Regions from separate parts of the Streptomyces sp. NPDC033270 genome, predicted to be linked through region 2. Evidence: riboswitches for the same ligand, from Rfam matches in the RefSeq annotation. Region 2 holds a riboswitch; the other holds the start of a gene.
What was found. A riboswitch is a leader RNA that binds a small molecule or an ion and turns the genes downstream of it on or off. The one in region 2 is predicted to bind ZMP and ZTP.
Positions count from the first base shown of each region.

Region 1: linked by a shared signal. The riboswitch ahead of ACZ5XZ_RS26055 (serine hydroxymethyltransferase) and the one ahead of ACZ5XZ_RS00320 (bifunctional 5,10-methylenetetrahydrofolate dehydrogenase/5,10-methenyltetrahydrofolate cyclohydrolase) in region 2 are both predicted to bind ZMP and ZTP.

Region 1 is NZ_JBVIRA010000020.1:135,369-145,886, forward strand. Features, by position in the region: gene ACZ5XZ_RS26010 (hypothetical protein) at 802-1,302, shown strand; gene ACZ5XZ_RS26015 (class I SAM-dependent DNA methyltransferase) at 1,381-2,046, shown strand; gene ACZ5XZ_RS26020 (DUF4232 domain-containing protein) at 2,265-2,801, opposite strand; gene ACZ5XZ_RS26025 (GNAT family N-acetyltransferase) at 3,031-3,567, opposite strand; gene ACZ5XZ_RS26030 (MerR family transcriptional regulator) at 3,619-4,422, opposite strand; gene ACZ5XZ_RS26035 (VOC family protein) at 4,415-4,951, opposite strand; gene ACZ5XZ_RS26040 (hypothetical protein) at 5,294-5,713, shown strand; gene ACZ5XZ_RS26045 (glutathionylspermidine synthase family protein) at 5,730-6,920, shown strand; gene rocD (ornithine--oxo-acid transaminase) at 7,050-8,255, opposite strand; ZMP/ZTP riboswitch at 8,456-8,546, shown strand; gene ACZ5XZ_RS26055 (serine hydroxymethyltransferase) at 8,586-9,857, shown strand; gene trpS (tryptophan--tRNA ligase) at 9,948-10,518, shown strand, end outside.
Region 2 is NZ_JBVIRA010000001.1:58,182-68,699, reverse strand. Features, by position in the region: gene ACZ5XZ_RS00325 (SDR family NAD(P)-dependent oxidoreductase) at 1-533, opposite strand, end outside; gene ACZ5XZ_RS00320 (bifunctional 5,10-methylenetetrahydrofolate dehydrogenase/5,10-methenyltetrahydrofolate cyclohydrolase) at 658-1,512, opposite strand; ZMP/ZTP riboswitch at 1,534-1,622, opposite strand; gene ACZ5XZ_RS00315 (hypothetical protein) at 1,662-2,744, opposite strand; gene ACZ5XZ_RS00310 (hypothetical protein) at 2,973-3,224, shown strand; gene ACZ5XZ_RS00305 (hypothetical protein) at 3,320-3,544, shown strand; gene ACZ5XZ_RS00300 (SPFH domain-containing protein) at 3,649-4,884, shown strand; gene ACZ5XZ_RS00295 (PPOX class F420-dependent oxidoreductase) at 5,020-5,439, shown strand; gene dacB (D-alanyl-D-alanine carboxypeptidase/D-alanyl-D-alanine endopeptidase) at 5,452-7,056, opposite strand; gene ACZ5XZ_RS00285 (hypothetical protein) at 7,261-7,575, opposite strand; gene ACZ5XZ_RS00280 (TetR/AcrR family transcriptional regulator) at 7,630-8,289, opposite strand; gene ACZ5XZ_RS00275 (cytochrome P450) at 8,406-9,596, shown strand; gene ACZ5XZ_RS00270 (ferredoxin) at 9,605-9,820, shown strand; gene ACZ5XZ_RS00265 (CsbD family protein) at 10,055-10,249, opposite strand.

The DNA of each region.
Region 1 (10,518 bases), on a different contig from region 2:
CGTCATCACGGCAGATGAGCAACAGACCGATACGGCGGTCGCTGTGAATGACCCCCGCGACCGTGGTGGACGGCCCGGGGCATGGGGCCATCAACTACTAAGGAGCCGACAACATGTACAACGCTACAGCGAGATTCTTAATCTTGCTGCTGCGGCTGATGTTTCCCCCGCGAGGCTGCCACCGGTTAGCCGGCGCGCTGCCCGCCACGAGGCGCGAGGACACGTCGAAGCGCATGCTTCATCGAATCCCCGTCAGACAGCCGGGCCTGCTGCGCGGCGAAGACTCCGCCCCGGTACGTCCGTATGTCCTCACGTCGGAGGAACGGCGACTGCCGAGTGGGCGGCGAGAGTTGTGGCTGGCCGTGCACGGGTGCGACGCCGGGCCGCGCTGGATCCACAGGGCGGAGGCGAGGGGTTGATGGCCCGCATCTGCCGCCCTGTTCACCTGATGGAACCGCTGTCGACGCCGGAGCCCGAGCCGGTTGCCGGGTGTGATGTGTGCGCCGCCCTGGCTGAGCAGCGCGCGAGGGCGTACGCCGCCGGGGACTGGTCGAAGGCGACCGACTGCAGCGTCGAGATGCGCCGCCACCCCCACCCTGAAAGGAAATAGGCCGCTCCGTGGCCTGGGCAGCGCCTGCCCGATCCCCTGAGGTCCCTCGTCGCGGAGAAGTCAGTCTCGACCGGCACGGCGCAAGGACAGGCGGTCGGCGAACGGGGCTGCTCCGGCAGGTACTTCTCCGAGCTCTAGCTCACCCGGAGTCCGGCCCACCTCGGGAACACCAACAGAAAGGGGAACACCGCATGACAGTCCTGCTCGCAACCCCGAACCGGATGAAGCACCGCGATCCGCGGGCACTCCTCAACGCAGTACAGCCACACATCAAGCACCTCACCATCAACGTGTTCGACAGTGGCATGAGCATCTGGGATCGCGAGATCGCTCTGCTGCTCCGCGACCAGACGATGGTCCGCGAGATGGTCGAGCGGATTCTCGGCAATGCCGTGATGTACATGATCGCGTCCATCGAGCACCCCGAGGTGCACCTTGGTGTCGGAAAGCTCGTGGACATCGGCGTGCATCAGATCTACCTCGACACCCCCGTCATGTTCGCCTTCTGCAACCTGTACAACGGGGGCGTCTACAAGCACCACGCGCCCTTCATCAAGCGCCGCAACGACGGCATCGTGACCCGAACCGCCGATTTCCTGCGATCCATCGGCTTCGACGCGGACGAGGAACTGTGGGCGATCGACGGTGCCGCCTGCTCACCCTGTGACAGCAAGGTGCCCGACAGTCACTGACGGGCCTACCGTGGGCGCCCCTGCTGGCCGGGTCGGCGGGGGCGTCTGCCTTCCGAACGATGAAGTGAAGGACATCCGTTGACCGCAGTGCACAACATCGACGACGAACGCGAAGTGTGGAACGCCTACGCGGAGAGCACCCGCGACAAGGTCTTCGAGGATGCCGATCCGACGTTCTGCTGGACTCAGTACGCCGGCCACGGCCCCGGCCCCGAAATTCTCGGTGACCCTGAAACGGTGCTGGAGATCGGCTGCGGCACCGGAAGGCACCTCGCGTTTCTCGCGGCGAAGGGCGTCAAGTCCACCGGACTTGATCTGTCACCGGTGATGGTGGAGAACATCACCGAACGGTGGGGCTCTCTGGGAGCGCAGTTCATCTGCGGTGAGGTTCTCGATCACCTGACGGCCAGCCCGGAGACGTACGACGCGATCTATTCGATCTTCGGCGCTGCCTGGTTCACCGATCCGGAAAGGCTGTTCCCCCTGGTGGCTGCCCGGCTGAACTCCGGCGGCGTGTTCGCCTTCGCCCAACCCCCGGCCATTCCTGGTGCGTACGGACCTCAAGGCATGTACAAAGGTGGCTTCGCAGGCCCGGAGAGGTACACGTACCGCTACAGCCACACGCCACGGACGTGGGAGGACCTGTTGCGCGAAGCCGGATTCGTCCATGCCGACGCCCAGGTGATCAACGCCCCGAAGCCAGGACACATCGGCACGCTCCTGGTCCGCGCTGTGCGCCCCTGACCAGGCATCGAGGTCATCGTCGTCGCGCACCTCGCTCCAAGTGGTGCGCCATGGGATGCGTGAAGAACTGGGATGCTCCCGTCGCCAGCGCATACGTGCCGCTCGGCGGAGATCTCAGTTGGTCGCTGGTCATTTCGACCTCGGTCGACAAGCCGGGACTCTCGCATGACCAGCGAGGCGCCGAGCCGAGCCCACCGGCTCGCCGGGAGACCACTCCGCTACTCCGCGACCTCCGTAGGCGGCCCCATCCAGATCGCGTCCTCGCAGATGCTCAGCTGGGTCCGTCGGCCCTTCTCGTCCCGGGCCGTTATCGGACGGCGGTCCTGGGTGTCGTGTGGTGCGGCGACCACGGCGGTGTCGATGGTGACCATGCAGCCTTCGGGTTGCGTGGCCCGGTCGGAGTCCTTGTAGCGCAGCGCGGTTGTCAGGGTGCCGCCGCGGCTGAGGTCGATGGGCATCGTCCGGCCGTGCCCCTGTGCGTCGGACATGGGCCCCTTGCCGATGTGGACCTCGAAGACCGGGAAGCCGCGGAAGACGCAGGTTCCCGGGCCCTTGTTGGCGATGGACAGTCGCGCGTCGCGGTGGGCGGTGTGCGGCTTCTTCTTCAGCACGGTGAGCTTCCAGCGCAGGCTCTTCGTCGTGCAGTCGGCGTGCAGGGCCGCCATCCGGGGCGAGCCGCAGCCGAGCAGGCCCAGGCCGAGGGTGACGGTCAAGGTGAGCGCGGCCGCCGCCGCGAGAAGTGGACGCCGACGCACGACTCCCCCTGGTTGTTTCGCTGTTCGTTCCGCTGTTCTTTCCGCGTGTCGCATAGGACTTCTGTTGAGGAGGAAGGGTTTCGTGCGCCCGGGGTTGCCTCTGGCCGCGGGGCAGTGATCGATTTCCGGGCGGGCGTGGCCACCACTCCGGGGCAGGCGTGGCCACCACTCCCGGGCAGGCGTGGCCACCACTCCCGTACGGCGCGGCTCCGGCTCCCGTACGGCGCGGTTACAGCTCCCGTACGAAGGACACCCGGTCCAGCCCCGGGCCGTCGTAGTCCGTGTGCACCGGTACGCCGTCGTCGGTCCGGTCACCCGGCTCCAGCCGGAAGCCCATACGGGTGTGGTACGCGATGGAGTCGCGGTTGTTGGGGCTGGTGATGCAGCGGACCCGGCTGCGGCCCGCCTCCCGGGCGAGGGCGAAGAAGCGCTCGTACAGCGCGCTGCCGACACCGCTGCGCTTGCCGTCGGGGCACACACCGACGAAGTGGATGTAGGCCGTGTGCGGGTCGGTCTGGGACAGGAAGCCGATCAGGAAGGCGTGCAGGGTGCCGTCGGGGCGCTCGACGAGGAAGCTGGTGTCGGCGAAGTGCTGCAGGAACAGGCGCGGCACCAGCAACGTCCGTTGCAGTGCGCCCGCTTCACCGCCCAGTCCGCCCCACCAGTCGGCCAGGGCCATCTGGAGGCGCGGATGGTCCGACGCCGCAGGATGGCGCAGCGTCAGCTCGTCGGATATCGGGCCCGGCGCCGGGGTGCTGTCGGTCATGCGGCCAGCCTAGGAGTACCCCCCGCGGGCGCAGGCTTCCGGCCCCGCGCTCTACTGCCAGGTCGCGGTGTCGGGGTCGATGCCGTGGGCACGCGCGTCGGCGTCGACGATGCGACGGAACCACGCGGCAAGGCCGGCGCGGATGCCGTCGTAATGGGCGGCGAATGCCGGATCGGCCTCGTACATGCGGCCGAGACAGACCTGCATCTGCCTGGTGAGGGGAAAGTACGCGGCAAAGACCTCGCGGTGCCGCTCGACGAGTTGACTCGCTTCCGGGCTACCAGGTGTGACGCCGGCGTCCATCGCCTCCCCGAGGGCGCGGTCGAGGGCGGTGGTGGCGTCGGCGACGGCCTGCCACTCCTCCGGACCGCGCGAGGCCGAGCGTTCGGCGTACTGCCGCCATTGCGTGGTGTCTCCGTAGCGCTGACGGGCCTCGGCGGGCCAGTGAGGGTTCCACTGGGGGCCGAAGACCGCGGCCTGCTGCTCGATGGTCAGCAGCAGGCCGCGCTCGTGGGCGTCGATCATCCGATCCAGTCCGGCGCTGAGCTGCTGGAGGCGGTCGATCCGTTCGGCGACCTGGGTGCGCTGCGCGCGCAACGCACCGGGCACGTCTGCGGTCGAGTCGTCCAGGACGGCCCGGATCCTGTCCAGGCCGAGACCGATCTCACGGTAGACGACGATGCGGTGCAGGCGTTCCAGATCACCAGCGGTGTAGAGCCGGTATCCGGCGGCCGTCCGCAGCGACGGCCGCGCCAGGCCGATCTCGTCCCAGTGGTGCAGCGCGCGGACCGTCACGCCCAGACGCGCCGAGACCTGACCGACGGTCAGGCCATCGGCGTCAGTGGTGTCAGGCATGATCCTCATTGTCGCCGAGACCGGCACCCGGTGGGCGGATGCCGATGGCTTCGAGGTTCCTTGCCTCCTGACTGGCCGGATCGAAGGGCTTCGCCGCAGTGAAGACGATCCGGGCGTTCTCGGGGGTGATCACCTCCACATCGCGGGTGTTCCAGGGAGTGTCCCGTGGACCGTCGACCGAGTCCGGGCGCAGTGCGCGACAGGCCTCGACAACGGGATCGACCTGGCTGAGCACGCACGCGAAACTGAAGCTCATCGCCGGTGCCTGCTCCGGAACGCGGTCCGCGTGGAGGAGGAGTACGTCCTGGAACGCCCACCGGCGCAGATGCACCAGCGTGCCGGGGATGCTGAAGAGTTCGAAGAACCCGAGCCCACGGACCCAGAAGTCCACCGATGCCGCCAGGTCGCTCGTGGGGATCGTCACGAACGCGGGCATTCCGTAGATGCCACGGAACGGCTCCGGCGGAACGGCATCCGGGCCGGGGGCGGGCACGGGGCTCGTCTCGAACGCGTTGTAGTAGTCGCTCATGCACGTGACTCTCCAGCCTCACGCAGCGTGAGGGTCAAGCCGGTTTCGTGCATCGCGCCCTGCCCCGAGGATGCGACCGGCGTGATGGCCGGGGCCGGCCGGCCGCCACCCGCCCCGCCCCGTTCGACGTCGTGGCACACAGCCGTGGCACACAGCGGACGGGAGGGGGCAGATCCCTCACCAGGGCCGTGAGGCGACCGCAGGGGGACGAGTCGGAACCAGTCGGAATCAGGACGGGGGCGTAGCGAGGGCGAGGGGAGCCGGTCTCTAGGCTTGGCCGGAGTCACAACGATGTACGTCCGATGTACGACCGAAGTACGTCCACGGGGGAAGCGGGAAGACATGGCCGAAAAGGCACGTCGGCGGCTGCGGTCGAGCACGGTGATCCTGGGAGGCATGGGCGCGCTCGCCGCGGCCCTGACGTCCTGCGGCTCCGAGCCCGACAAGCGCTGCGTCGACCGCAACAGCTACGACATGGTCAAGGGCTACCGCATCGTCGACTCCAAGAACTGCTCGGCGGGCGGCGGCTCGTCCAGCACAGGCAGCACTTCGAGCGGCGGCGGATACGGCACGAGCGGCCGGGGCGGCGGGGCGGGCAAGAAGCCCGTCGACGGCCAGTGGTACTACGACCCGAGCAACAAGGGCGGCAGTTACGCCGCCGACGGCACCTTCAGCAAGAGCTCGGCCGTCAACCGCGGCGGCTTCGGCTGCTCGGGGTCGCACGGCAGCGGCGGGGGCCGGCACGGCTCCTTCGGCGGCTGAGCGGCCGGGACACGGCATGGAACGCCACACCATCGAGCCCCGCCCCGGCTGGCAGCAGACCGTCGAGGCGCAGGGGCTGATCTACCCGCTCACCCGCTACCCGGACGATTCCCTGCGGCCGTACTGGGACGAGAGCGCGTACTACGCGTTCACCCTCCCCGAGGTCGAGGCCCTGGAGGAGGTCGTCGAGGAGCTGCACGGCATGTGCCTGGCCGCGGCCGCGCACATCGTCGAGCGGGGCCGCTTCGCCGACCTCGGCATCGACGATCCCCGGCTGGTGGAGCTGGTCGCCGAGTCCTGGCGCCGGCGCGAGGAACTGCCGTCCCTCTACGGGCGGTTCGATCTGCACTACGACGGCACCGGCCCGGCCAGGATGCTGGAGTACAACGCCGATACGCCGACCTCGCTGGTCGAGGCCGCCAGCCCGCAGTGGTTCTGGATGGAGGAGCGCTTCCCGGGCGCCGACCAGTGGAACTCGCTGCACGAGCGGCTGGTGGCGGCCTGGAAGCGGCAGGCCCCGCTGCTGCCGCCCGGTGCGCCGTTGCACTTCGCGCACTCCGCGGGCGACGAGCTCGGCGAGGATCTGATGACCGTCGCGTATCTGGAGGAGACGGCGCAGCAGGCGGGCCTGGAGACGGTCGCCATCTCGATGGAGGACATCGGCTGGGACCGGCTCTCGGGCCGCTTCGTCGACCAGCGGCTGCGCTTCATGCGGGCGTGCTTCAAGCTCTACCCGTGGGAGTGGCTGGCCACCGACGACTTCGGCCCGTACGTCCTGGACACCCTCGACAACGGCGGCGGCACCGGCTCCACCCTCTGGATCGAACCCGCCTGGAAGATGCTGCTGTCCAACAAGGCGCTGCTGGCGGTCCTGTGGGAGCTCTACCCCGGACATCCGAACCTGCTGCCCGCGTACCTCGACGGGCCGCGCGAGCTGGCGCACACCCGTGGCTACGCGGCCAAGCCGCTGCTCGGCAGGGAGGGCGCCGGCGTCACGCTGCACGAGCCGGGCGCCGCCCCGGTGCTGCGCGGGCCCGAAGACCCGTGCTGCTACCAGGAGCTGGCGCCGCTGCCGGACTTCGCCGGCAACCGTGTCGTCCTCGGCGCCTGGGTCGTCGAGGACGAGGCGGCGGGGCTGGGCATCCGCGAGTCGTCCGGACCGGTCACGGACGAGTACGCGCGCTTCGTGCCGCATGTGATCCGCTGAGGCGCATCGCCGCGTGCCCGCGCGCCACCGCGCGCCCGGCGCCGCCGCGTGCCCGGGTGCCACATGGCGCAGCGAGCGGCCAGGGCCTTCGGCCCGCCGGTCGCCCGCTGCGTGCTCGCGGCGCCCGCGCTACCCCTCCAGCACCTCCCGCAGCCGGGCCAGCCCCCAGTCCAGGTCCTCCTTGCTGATCACCAGCGGCGGGGCGATCCTGATCGTCGCGCCGTGGGTGTCCTTGACCAGTACGCCCCGCGCCATCAGCTGCTCGGAGATGTCCCGTCCGGTGCCGCGCGCGGGGTTGATGTCCACGCCCGCCCACAGCCCACGGCCGCGTACCGCGTCCACCGTGCCGTCGCCCACCAGCAGCCCCAGCTCGGCGTGCAGATGCTCGCCCAACTCCGCCGCGTGCTGCTGGAGTTCACCGGTCCGCAGCATCGCGATGACCTCCAGCGCCACCGCGCAGGCGAGCGGGTTGCCGCCGAACGTCGAGCCGTGCTCGCCGGGCGCGTAGACCCCGAGCACCTCGCGGGAGGAGACCACCGCCGACACCGGCACCACTCCGCCGCCCAGCGCCTTGCCCAGTACGTACATGTCGGGCACCACGCCCTCGTGCTCGCAGGCAAAGGTCCGGCCCGTACGGCCCAGCCCGGACTGGATCTCGTCGGCGACGAACAGCACGTTCCGGCGGCGGGTCAGCTCCCGCACGCCCGCCAGGTAGCCCGGCGGCGGCACCAGCACGCCCGCCTCGCCCTGGATCGGCTCCAGGAGGACGGCGACCGTGTGGTCGTCGACGGCCGCCTCCAGCGCCGCCAGGTCGCCGTACGGGACGATCTCGAAGCCGGGGGTGTACGGGCCGAAGCCGGCGCGGGCCTCGGGGTCGGTGGAGAAGGAGACGATGGTGGTGGTCCGGCCGTGGAAGTTGTTCTCCGCGACGACGATCTTGGCCAGGCCGTCCGGGACGCCCTTCACCTGGTAGCCCCACTTGCGGGCCGTCTTGACGGCCGTCTCGACCGCCTCGGCGCCGGTGTTCATCGGCAGCACCAGCTCCATCCCGCACAGTTCGGCCAGCGCGGCGCAGAAGTCCGCGAACCGGTCGTGGTGGAAGGCGCGCGAGGTGAGCGTGACCCGTTCCAGCTGGGCCTTGGCGGCGTCCAGCAGACGACGGTTGCCGTGCCCGAAGTTCAGCGCGGAGTACCCGGCGAGCATGTCGAGATAGCGCCGGCCCTCCACGTCCGTCATCCAGGCGCCCTCGGCGGTGGCCACGACGACCGGCAGCGGGTGGTAGGTGTGCGCGCTGTGGGCTTCGGCGGCGGCGATGCCGCGTTCCGTTGACGTCACCGGTGACTCCGTTTCGGTAGGCCCTACGGGGCATATGCACCGAGATGCCCCTCTATAGTGCCGCGTAGGTGGATTGTTCGGAAGCTGTTGCGGCGGTTCGGTGTTCCGACGCCGGGGTGACACGGGCGGGCGTCCGGGGCCCGTCCGGGGAAAGGCGCGGGCCGGCGCCCGGGGATCGGCGGGACACCCCTAGACTCGGCGGTGCGTACCGCGACTGGCGTACGGGGAATCGACCCCGAGGGAGCGGTGCGAGGACACCATCACGAGGTGCCGCCCGCCTGGGCACCCGGGACCCGACCGGACCACCGATCGAGCGCCCCGGAGGACGCCATGTCACTGCCCCTTTCCCATCCCGCGCTGCACGCCGCCGATCCCGAACTCGCCGCCCTCGTAGGCGCCGAGGAGCGGCTCCAGGCCGACACCCTGCGGCTGATCCCCAGCGAGAACTACGTCTCCGCCGCCGTCCTGGAAGCCACCGGCACGGTCCTGCAGAACAAGTACAGCGAGGGGTACGCGGGCCGTCGCTACTACGAAGGCCAGCAGAACATCGACCGCGTCGAGACGCTGGCCGTCGAGCGCGCCAAGGCCGTCTTCGGCGTCGAACACGCCAACGTCCAGCCGTACTCCGGCTCACCCGCCAACCTCGCCGCGTACCTGGCCTTCGCCGAGCCCGGCGACACCGTGCTGGGCATGGCGCTGCCGATGGGCGGCCACCTCACCCACGGCTGGGGCGTCTCGGCCACCGGCACCTGGTTCCGCGGCGTCCAGTACGGCGTACGCGCCGACAGCGGGCTCATCGACTTCGACGAGGTGCGCGACCTCGCCCACAAGGAGCGCCCGAAGATCATCTTCTGTGGCGGCACGGCCGTCCCCCGCACCATCGACTTCGCCGCCTTCGGCGAGATCGCACGGGAGGTCGGCGCGGTACTCGTCGCGGACATCGCCCATATCGCCGGTCTGATCGCGGGCGGCGCCCACCCCTCGCCCGTACCGCACGCCGACGTGATCTCCACGACGACGCACAAGACCCTGCGCGGGCCGCGCGGCGCGATGCTGATGTCCCGCGCGAGCCACGCCAAGGCCATCGACAAGGCCGTCTTCCCCGGCCTCCAGGGCGGCCCGCACAACCACACCACCGCCGCCATCGCGGTCGCCCTGCGCGAGGCCGCCGCGCCCGCCTTCCGGGACTACGCGCACGCCGTCGTCGCCAACGCCAAGGCGCTCGCCGAGGCGCTGCTGGCCCGCGGCTTCGACCTGGTCTCCGGTGGTACCGACAACCACCTGGTGCTGATCGATCTGACCGGCAAGGACGTGCCGGGCAAGGTCGCCGCCAAGGCGCTGGACCGGGCCGGGATCGTCGTCAACTACAACACCGTCCCGTTCGACCCGCGCAAGCCCTTCGACCCGTCGGGCATCCGGATCGGTACGCCGTCGCTCACCTCGCGGGGGCTGGGCACGGAGCTGATGCCGCAGGTCGCGGAGTGGATCGAGCGGGGCGTGACGGCCGCGAAGGCGGACGACGAGGCGGCCCTGGCGGCGGTCCGGGGGGAGGTCGCGGAGCTGATGGCCGGCTACCCGGCGCCGGGGCTGGCGACGCGCTGACGACTCCCTGACGACGGCCGTCCGGCAGGCCGTCGATCCACTCCCCGACCACGCGCCGGGGAGCACCCGCAGACCTGAGACAATCGGTCCATGGCTCTCGAACGTCCGCGTGTGCTCTCCGGCATTCAGCCCACCGCCGGCTCCTTCCACCTCGGCAACTACCTCGGTGCCGTCCGCCAGTGGGTGGCGCTGCAGGAGGCTCACGACGCCTTCTACATGGTCGTCGACCTGCATGCGATCACCGTTCCGCAGGACCCCGCCGAGCTGCGGCAGAACACCCGGATCGCCGCCGCCCAGCTGCTGGCCGCCGGGCTCGACCCGGAGCGCTGCACGCTCTTCGTGCAGAGCCATGTGCCCGAGCACGCCCAGCTCGGCTGGGTCATGAACTGCCTGACCGGCTTCGGCGAGGCGTCCCGGATGACCCAGTTCAAGGACAAGGCCGCCAAGCAGGGCGCCGACCGCACCTCCGTCGGCCTGTTCACGTACCCGATCCTGCAGATCGCCGACATCCTCCTCTACCAGGCCCACCAGGTCCCGGTGGGCGAGGACCAGCGCCAGCACATCGAGCTGACCCGCGACCTCGCCGAGCGCTTCAACGCCCGCTACGGCGACACCTTCACCATCCCGGCGCCGTACATCCTCAAGGAGACGGCGAAGATCT
Region 2 (10,518 bases):
CTGGGGCAGACGATGTTGGCGCGGAGCCCGTCGCGTCCGTAGTCGACGGCGAGGGAGCGGCAGAGCTGGAGCAGGGCCGCCTTGGAGGTCGCATAGGCGGCGTTGCCGGCGCCGTTGCGTAGGGCGGACACCGAGGCGACGGCGACGACCGAGCCGCGTGCCGCCAACAGGTGTGGCAGAGCGGCGCGTTGGAGGAGGAAGGGGCCAGTGACGTTGGTGGTCATCACGGCCTCCCAGTCCTCGATCGACAGATCGCCGACGGAGCCGCTGCGGCCGATGCCGGCGTTGAGGACCAGCCCGTCGAGCCGTCCGTACGCCGACACGGCGGCATCGACCAGTCCCTGGACGGCCTCGGGGTCGGCGGCGTCGGAGGGGTGGGCCAGGGCGCCGGTCTCCTCGGCGAGGCGGTGCAGCGGTTCGGGCCGGCGGCCGGAGATCACCACCTGGTGGCCGGCCGCCCGCAGCAGTCGGGCGGTGGCGGCACCGATGCCCGTACCGCCGCCCGTCACGATGACAACGCGCTGTTCCGCCATGACCGTTCGCCCTCCGGTTGATGATCGTTTATCGCTCTGGCGATCATACGGAGGGCGACTGCCCGGCCGCCGCACACTTCCGGCCCCCTCCCGCCCCGCACGGCGGCACTTCGATGCCGCGCCGTCAGGCCGCCTTCAGCTGACGGGCCGCGGCGTCGACGGTCTGGGTGAGCAGGGTGGCGATGGTCATGGGGCCGACGCCGCCGGGGACCGGGGTGATCAGGGAGGCGCGGCTGCTCGCGGAGTCGAAGTCCACATCGCCGACGTTGCCGGGGTTGTAGCCGGCGTCGACGACGACGGCACCGGGCTTGATGTGCTCGCCGGTGAGCAATCGGGGCCGGCCGACGGCGGCGATCAGCACGTCGGCCTGCCGGGTGATCGACGCGAGGTCGGTGGTGCGGGAGTGGCAGTAGGTGACCGTGGCGTTGCGGCCGAGCAGCAGCATCCCGACGGGCTTGCCGAGGATCGCGCTGCGGCCGACCACGACGGCGTGCTTGCCGGCCAGCTCGACGTCGTAGTGGTCGAGGAGGCGGAGGATGCCGGCCGGCGTGCAGGAGGCGAAGCCGTCGACGCCGAAGCTCATCGTGGCGAAGGAGTGGTAGGTGACGCCGTCGACGTCCTTTTCGGGGGCGATGGCCTCGAACGCGGCGCGCTCGTCGATGTGCGGGCCGACCGGGTGCTGCAGGAGGATGCCGTGGACGGTGGGGTCGTCGGAGAGCTCGGTGAGGGTGCCGACCAGCTCCGCGGTCGTGGTCTCGACGGGCAGCGCGACATGCCGCGACCGGATCCCGGCCTTCTCGCAGCGGGCGCGCTTCATCCGTACGTATGTCGCCGAGGCGGGGTCGTCACCGACCAGTACGGTGGCCAGGCAGGGGGCCTGGCCGGTCTCCCGGGTGAGGGTCGCCGCGCGGTCCGCGGCCTGCTCGACGATGCGGCGGGCCAGTGCGCTGCCGTCCATGAGGCGGGCGGTCTGGGACATCGGGTGCTCCTGAGCGTCGTGCGGGATCGCCCAGGCGCGCGGCAGTGGCCGGGTGTGGCCGGGCCGCTCCCCGGTGGTACTCCACCCAAGCGCCAGTCACGGCCCGCCGACCACTGTAATCGACGGCGGATCGCTCCTGGGAGCCGGCGTCAGGTGCCTGCGTGACCGCCCGGGGCCGGGGTGGGCGCGGTGGGCGTGGTAGCTTCCCATTGACTGAGGATGCCGTCCCAGTCGTGCTGGGCGGTGGTGATGGCGCTGGGGTCCCAGGTGGCGGGGGCGGGCTGTTGCCCTTGGTACACCTGGTAGTCCTGGTAGTTCTGATTTCCCTGGTAGCTCTGATAGCCCTGGTAATCCTGATAGCCCCGGTAATCCGCGTTGTTCTGATAGCCCGCGTACTGCTGCTGTTTCCAGGGTTCGTGCTCGTACGTCTCCCGTGGGGCCTGCGAGGGTCGCTCGCGCCAGGCCAGATGAGGGGTCTCGGACTGCTGGGAGGGCTGCAGCGTGGCCATCCGGCGGTGCCGGCCGATGCGGTCCGGTGGTGGGGTCTGGGGGGGCTGGGGGGTCTGGCGGTTCTCGGCGGACAGCTGCTGGGCGCGGGCCACGAGGAAACGGGCGTCGAGACCGAGTTCGGTGGCCAGGGCCGTGAGGTCGACTCCGGTGTGCCAGCTGCTCATCAGGATCGCGTCCAGGGTCGGCGCCCAGGCCGAGTCGGTGGCCTGGGGCGGGGCGGACGGGGGCGGGGTGGACGGGGGCGGGGCGGCCTGGAGCGGGCCGGTCGCCGGTGCGCCGGCGTGGCCCGTCGGGACCTGGCCGGCCGCGGCGGCCTGGCCCGAGGGGTGCGCGGCGGGGTGGGCGCCGGCCTGCGCCTGCTGGTGGGCGGCGGCCGGCTGTGCGGGGGCCTGCTCCCGGGCGGCGCTCTGCTCGCCCGCGGGCGGCTGCTCATTGGCGGGGTGGGCGGGGTGGGCGGGCTGCGCGAGCAGGCTCTTGGCGACCGCGCGGGCGTCGTCCTTGCCCACCGTGCGGCGGGCCAGGCGTACTTCGCGTTCGTCCAGGCCGAGCAGGTCCGCCACCACCGCGTCGCTGCCCACTGTCACGGCGAAGGCGGCCAGCGTCCGCGACCGGCGGACCTCGGCCTCGTCGAGGAGTCCCTGCGTCCGGCGGACCTCGTCATCGCTGCTGCAAAACGCCTGTGCGAGTACCGCGTGGCGCTCCCACAACTCCCTCGGTTCCATGACTGCGACAACGTTCCTTCGTCCGGATTGGACTGCTTCCCAGCAATAGATCACTGCATGGGGTGATATTCGAGGGCGTTTCGCCCCCCACGGAAGGACGCATGTGCGGGGAGCCGCAAAAATACGCAGTGACCCCAGGCCCGCAGGATCGTTTCAACGGCCATGAGCGCTCCTACCTCCGGCACCGTCGCAGGTCACGGACAGACTTCCCTCCCCCGCCCCGGGTCCATGCCCCGGTGGATCACCGCCGAGGTCGCCCACCAGACCCCGTTGTACGCCACGCTGGTGCGGATTTGGACGGAGCGCGCCGCCACGGTACCCGGGGTCGCCGACCCCGAGTGGCAGCGGCTGGTCTCGTACCGCTGCCTGATGGAGGAGACCGAGACCGCGCTGACCGCCCTCCGGCCGCACCGCGCGCCCGACGTGCTGCCCGCGCGCCGGCCGATCCCGGCCGCCCGGCCCGCCCGGCTGGACTCCTGAGCCGGCCGGATCGCCCGGAGTACCGTTGAGTTGTCGAGATTTCCCGCTGCCCGGCTTCCGGGCCGACAGCGGCTTTGACCAGCGACGGAGCCCGGGTGAGCGCGAGGGATGACACGGACTTCGACCCGATCGGCGCGATCGGGCGGGTGACCGTCTCGATCCCGAGCGACGGACCGGGCGAGGTGCTGCTGCCCGTACGCGGCGGGACCGAGGCCTTCGCCGCCTGGTCCCGAGAGCCCATCGCCCGCCATACGCAGGTCGTCGTGGTGGACCACACCTCGGCGCGGTCGGTGATCGTCGCGCCGCTGCCGGCCGCCTGACCCGGACCGGAGCCCGTACGGCCGAGCCGGGGGACGCCTCCCCCGGCTCGGCCGCCCCCGCCCGGAGTGCCCGAGGCCGGCCGCACCGGACCAGGAGCCTTGTGATGTTGTTCTGGCATGTTCCCGCGCCGAACGAGGCGCTGTTGATCTCCGGCTCGAAGCGCCGTGCGGGGGACGCGCAATTCCGTATCGTCACGGGCCATGGCTGCTGGGTCCTGCCCGTCAAGCAGAAGGCGAGTGTGCTGTCGCTGTCGCTGCGGGAGGCGGAGATCTCCGAGGACTGCGTCACCCAGCAGGGCATCCGGCTCGCCGTCCGGGCGGTCGCCGTCTTCAAGGTCGGCGACGACCCGACGTCGATCGCCAACGCCGCGCGACGGTTCCTGGACGAGCAGGACACCATGGAAGAGCTGGTGGGGCGGATCTTCGCCGGCCATCTGCGCTCGATCGTCGGCGGGCTGACCGTCGAGCAGATCATCCGGGAGCGGGACCGGGTCGCCCAGGAGGTCAAGGACGGCAGTCACTCCGAGATGGAGAAGCTCGGCATCGTCGTCGACGCCCTGCAGATCCAGGAGATCGGCGACACCTCCGGCTACATCACCAACCTGGCCGCCCCGCACGCCGCGGCGGTCGCCAGCGCCGCGCGGATCGCCGAGGCGAAGGCCGACCAGGAAGCGGCCGAGCGGGAGCAGCAGGCGGCGGCGCTGAAGGCGAGGTACGAACGGGACACCGCGATCAAACGGGCCGGGTTCCTCGCCGAGACCGAGCAGTACAACGCCAGCGCCGCACAGGCCGGTCCGTTGTCCCAGGCCAGGGCCTCACAGCAGGTCATCGAGGAGCAGACCGCACTGGCCGAGCGGCAGGCCGCGCTGGCCGCCCAGCGTCTGGAGGCCGAGGTGCGCCGCCCCGCGGACGCCGAGGCCTACCGGCTGCGCACCTTGGCGGAGGCGCGGCGCGACCAGGTCCGCTTCGAGGCGGACGCCCATGCTTACACCGAACGTACGCTCGCCCAGGCACGCGCCGACGCCAACACCGCGCTCGCCGCCTCGCTCCGGGACGGCAACCAGGAGCTGATCGCCGCCAACCGCACCGTCGAGAACCTCCCGGCGCTGGCCCAGGCCGCCGCCGAGGGCATCTCCGGGTCCCGGCTGACCATCCTCAACGGCACCGACGGCATCGACGAGATCGCCTCCGCCATCGTCGGCCAGGGCCTGGCCATCCTCGACACCCTGAAGAAGGGACCCGCCGCGGCTCCCAGCGCCACCGCCCCGCCCGCCGCCACTCCCCCACTGGCCGACGGGGACGGTTCCCTCCCGCAGAAGGTCGCGCCTCCCAGAGGGTGACGGGCCGAAAGCGCGAAGATGACCGCAGCGGCGCACCGAGTGCGGCGGCGTACCGAGTGCGACGACGTACCGAACGCAGCGACGCATCCGCAGGCAGCAACGTCCTCCCACCGCAGCGAACCGAGAGTGCCGCCCATGTCGAAACCACCGCTCCCCGAAGCCGCCGTCGCCATGCTGGCCAAGCCCAACCCCGCCGTCATCACCACACTGCGGCCGGACGGCCAGCCGGTCTCCACGGCCACCTGGTACCTCTGGGACGAGGGCCGGGTGCTGGTCAACATGGACGAGGGCCGCAAGCGGCTGGAGCACGTACGCCGCGATCCCCGGGTCACGCTCACCGTGCTCGACGAGAGCAACTGGTACACCCATCTCAGCCTCATCGGCCGCGTCGGGGAACTCCGCGACGACCGGGAGCTGGCCGACATCGACCGGCTGGCCCGGCACTACCTCCGGCGGCCGTACCCACAGCGGAACCGCCGCCGGGTCAGCGCCTGGATCGAGATCGACCGCTGGCACGGCTGGGGCAGCCTGAAGGACAGCAGCCAGGCGGGGTGAGCCCGACAGGCCCTACCCGCTCGTCTGCTGCAAGTAGGCCGCGACGTCGGCCACATCGTTCCCGACCGCCAGGACGCCGCCGATGTTCGTGCCCGCAGTGGAGGCACCGTTCACCCCGGCGAAGAACACGTCGAAGCGGTCCTTGCCCGTCTCCAGATAGCCGGCCGTGGTCTCGGCGCCCACCGCCAGCCGGTCGTTGAGCGCGTCATCGCCCGCCACAGTGCCGGTCTTGGCGAAGACCCTGCCGCGTGACGGGCAGTCACGGCAGGAGTCCGCCAGGGTGCCGTCGACGCCCAGGCTCGGCAGCGAGGTGCGAAAGCGCTCCGCGTCGGCGGTGTGCTGCCAGTACGTCAGGAGCTGGGCCGCGGCCCGTGGTGTGGTCCGGTCGACCGGACTGCCGCCCCGGCCGTCCGCGAGCTGTACGGCCCCGCGGTCCACCTTCGCACTGTCCAGGAAGGCGGCGAGCACCGGGAACCCGTCCTGGCAGTCGGTCTTCCCCCGGCTCACGGCCATCAGGCAGATCCCGAGGTTCGCCCCGAGGTTGTGGCTCACCTTGAGGATGAGCTCGGCGTACTCGGCGTACGGCGGGGAGGTGTACCGGGCCACGGTGGGCACGCCCTGGTAGGAGCGCGGCAAGCGGGTGGCGGGGTTGGGGCCGACGGCGGGAGCGGTGACCTCGACCCCGGCCCGCTTCAGCGCCTCGATCATCGCGGTCCGGCCGAAGGCGTTCGGGTCCTTGACGGGCGACACCCGCAGGACGGGGGCCGAGCCGGCGGCGATGGTGCCGGACAGCTGGATGCGGGTGCCGTCGGCGGAGGCCTTGACGGCGATGTCGGTCGGCTTACCGGCGGCGACGGTGCGGACGGCGGAGGTGACACGGTACGGCGCGACCTTCGGGCGCACCTCCAGGCCGGCCGGTGCGCCCGCTCCGCTGCCGGGGGAGGTCAGCAGATCGATGACGTTGTCGTTGATGATCAGTGGGGTGGGCGTCGGGGCGAGCGCCGGGTCCGGGCGGAACAGCCGTGCGTCGATGACCACATCGCCCTCGACCCGGCGGATTCCCGCGGCACGCACCTGCCGGGCGAGCTGGTCGACGCCGGCCAGCGGGTTCTGCGGGGTGAGGGCGGCGCCGGGGATGTCGTTGGCGTAGGTGTGGTCGATGGCGGTGAAGGCGACGGTGCCGTTCTTGCGCGTCCTGCCGCCGAGTGTCAGATCCCCCTGCGCGACCAGGTCGAGATCGCCCTGGAGCGTCGCGTTGCGGCGCCTGCCGACGGCGTGCAGCGGTGTGACGAAGCGGTGGCCGCCGCCCAGTGTGTGCCAGGTGCCGCTGACGCCGAACAGTTTGGCGGTGGACCCGGGGATGAAGAACTGATCGGCGTTACGGGACCGGGTCACCTTTCCGGTCTGCGGGTTCTGCTGGAACAGGCCCCACTGGGCGTGCCGGTAGGCGGGCTTTCGCAGGACCGCGGTGATGCGCGGATCGAGGGTCTCGTGGTCCGTGGGGGTGGGCGGGGTGGCCTGGACGAGGCCGGCGAGGACGGCGCCGAGGGCCACCAGAAGGGCCAGGGCGCGCACGGTGCGCCGGCGGTTCCTCCTGCACGCGGCGGATGGTGACATGCACACTCCACGGGGGACGGGTCGCGCTCGACGGGCCCGTTGGCCGGCGGCCGCCGGGGTGGTCGCCGGGTGCGGGAACGAAGGGCGGAACAGGACACCGCGTCGAATGCGACACGCCTGGCAGGCGACTGTGCTGCGCCCTGGCACGCGGCAGTGGGCCCGGGAGGAGGCCCCGGGCCCACTGGGTGGACTACCTGGTGGGTGTCAGAGAACCCCGAGCAGCCCGAGGCCGAGCAGGCCGTCCCTGCCCAGGCCGTAGGGGAAGCCGTGGGGGTGGAAGAGGTGACGCCCGTACTCGTTGCCGTCCTTCTTGTGGCCCTTGCCCTTCTTGCCCTTGTGGTCCTTGCTCTTGTTGCCGCTGTGGCCCTTGCTGCCGGTGTGGTCCTTGCCGCAGTGCATGTCGCACAGGGCGCGCTGCGCGCCGCTGGGGGACGCGGTGGCGGCGCCCGCTGCCGGTACGACCAGGACGGCCGCGGTCAACCCGGCCACTGCGAGGCCACGAGGGATCGAACGGAGCATGTTCCCACCTTCACTCGAATCTGCAGAAAAGGAATATCCTCTGCAAACGCGACGTTAGAAGGGCGTTTCACCCCTCTGGTGGTGCCCCGCCGCGGAGTCACTGGAACGCAGCACGTCCCCCTGCTCCCCGCCGTCCGGCAGGCTTTCGAGCAGGTTTCCCAGCGCGCCCGTGACGAGCGCGCAGACCGTGTCGGGGTCGGCGCTCGCCAGTGGTTCCTTGGCGACCACCACACGCATCAAGCCAATTCCCAGCAGCCAGGACAGCGCCAGATCGGCGCGGAGTCCGCCGTTGTCGGAGCGGGAGAGCGTGGCGAGCACGTCCGCGTACTCCTCCCCCAGCCCCCGCAGCGCGTCCGCGATCTCGTCGCTGCCGCCGATCGAGCGCAGGCAGACCTCCAGCGAACGGTCGGATTCCGCGCCGCCGGCCAGCATGCCGCGCAGCGCGACCTCGAACAGCCGCTCGGCGGGGGTGGTCCGTAGCTGCTCCTGCCCGCCGCGCGCCATCACCTCTCCGAACAGGGCCTTCTTCGAGCCGAAGTAGCGGAACAGCAGGGCCTGGTTGGCTCCGGCCCGGGCCGCGATGTCCCGTACCGTCGCCCGTTCGTAGCCGCGCTCCGCGAACAGTTCCGACGCCGCGTCGAGCAGACGCAGCCGGGTGCCCTGCGCATCCCTGCGGTATGCGCCCGCCGTGCCGTGCTGCGGGGTCTCCCCCATCGTCTCGTCACGCTCCTCTCTGTCGGACCGTCACCATGACGGCCACATCGCGTCGTTGACCGCCCCGAGGGAGCGGCCTACCTTTGTAAGCAGGTGCTTACACAAGGGAGGTCGCCGTGACCACAGCCGACACAGCACCCCTCTCCTACCCCTTCAATGTCGCCGAGAGCCTTGAGTTGTCCGACGAGTACGAGCGCGCGCGCCATCGTCCGGGACTGCTGAAGGTACGGATGCCCTACGGCGATCCGGCCTGGCTCGTCACCCGTTACGCCGAAGCCCGCTTCGTCCTCGGCGATCAGCGCTTCAGCCGCGCCGAGAGCGCGCGGCACGACGAGCCCCGGCAGTCCGAGGGCCGCCGCGACAGCGGCATCCTGGGCATGGACCCGCCCGACCACACCCGGCTGCGGGCGCTGGTGGCCAAGGCGTTCACCGTCCGCCAGGTCGAAAAGCTCAGGCCGCAGGTCAGGCAGCTGACGAACGAACTCCTCGACGAGCTGGCGGCCGCCGGACCACCGGCCGATCTGGTGGACCGTTACGCGCTGCCCATCCCCGTCGCCGTGATCTGCCGGCTGCTCGGCGTACCGACCGACGACCGGCCGCGGTTCCGGGTGTGGAGCGACGCCGCCCTGTCGACGAGCTCGCTGACCGCCGAGGAGTTCGACACCAACCTCGAAGAACTCCGCGGCTATATGGGCCAGTTGATCGAGGAGCACCGGCGCGCGCCGCAGGACGACCTGATGACCGCGCTCATCGAGGCCCGGGACGTCGACGACCGCCTGTCCGAACTCGAACTCGTCGACCTGTGCGTCGGCATCCTGGTCGCCGGGCACGAGACCACCGCCACCCAGATCCCCAACTTCGTCCTCGCCCTGCTCGACCACCCCGACCAGCTCGCCCTCCTGCGCGAGCAGCCCGGTCTGATCGGCGGCGCGGTGGAGGAGTTGCTCCGCTTCGTCCCGCTGGGCAGCGGTGCGGGGCAGGCCCGCTACGCCAAGGAGGACGTCGAGGTCGGCGGCACCCTGGTGCGGGCCGGCACCCCCGTGCTGGTGGCGGTGGGCGCGGCCAACCGCGATGCGCTGCGCTTCGACGCGCCCGGCACGCTGGACATCTCGCGGGCGGGGAACCAGCACCTCGGGTTCGGCCACGGCGCGCATCACTGCCTCGGCGCCCCGCTGGCGCGCCTGGAACTCCAGGAGGCGCTCAGCGCCCTGATCGCCCGGTTCCCCAAGCTGCATCTGGCCGGCGATCTGGAGTGGAAGAGCCAGATGCTGGTACGCGGCCCGCGGGTCATGCCGGTGGGGTGGTGAGTGCGCGGATGACCTGGGAAGTGGACATCGCCCCGCACCAGTGCCTGGCGTCGGGCTCCTGCGCCGCCATCGCACCGGACCTCTTCGCCCTCGACGGCGCCCATGCCCGGCCGCTGAACGACCGGATCGAGGAGGACGAGCGCGCGTTGGACGCCGCCGACGTCTGCCCGGCCATGGCGATCACCGTCCGGAGCGGGAAGGACATCGTCGGGCCGCGGCCGTAGTCGAGGAGCGGGGCGGGGCCGTGGGGACGGGCCGCGGCCGCAGTCGAGGAGCGTGCCGCGGCCGCGGCACGACGAGCCGCGGCCGTGGAGTGCGCCGCAGCTCAGAGGAGCGACGCGGGCGGGCGGGTGGGCCCGCCGTGGCGCGGAGTGCGGCGGCGGGCCGTGATCGTCAGCGCGTGAGCGTGTTCCTCATGAGCGTGTTCCTCATGAGCGTGTTCCTCATGAGCGTGTTCCTCAGTGCCGGAATTTGTCCTTGCCCCGCTCCATCGCGTAATTCACTTTCCCCCTGACGATTTCGGCCTTGCCTTTTCTCGCCAGGCTTGTGTTACCCACGGCCTTCCCGACCGTTTCCTTGGCCTTTCCCTCGGCTATTCGGCCGATGCTCCTGGCCTTCTTTCCGATGCCCATGCCGTGCTCCTTCAGGGTCATTCGGATGGTGGCGGCAGCGTTCCGAGCGGACCGAGATCCACCTCGGATCTCGCCTGGAAAGCTCGTATCCAGCGCAGAGTCCCATCATACGGTCGCGCGGATTCATCGGCATGACTCCAGGACGCCCCCGCCACCCTCGGCGCGCCCCTCTGCACCGACCCGCCACACGACAGCCCCCCAACCCACCGACGCCACTGACCCACCACCGACTCGACAGCGACTCGACAGCGACTCGGCAGCGCACGAAATCGACCACGGCTGGAGCGGCC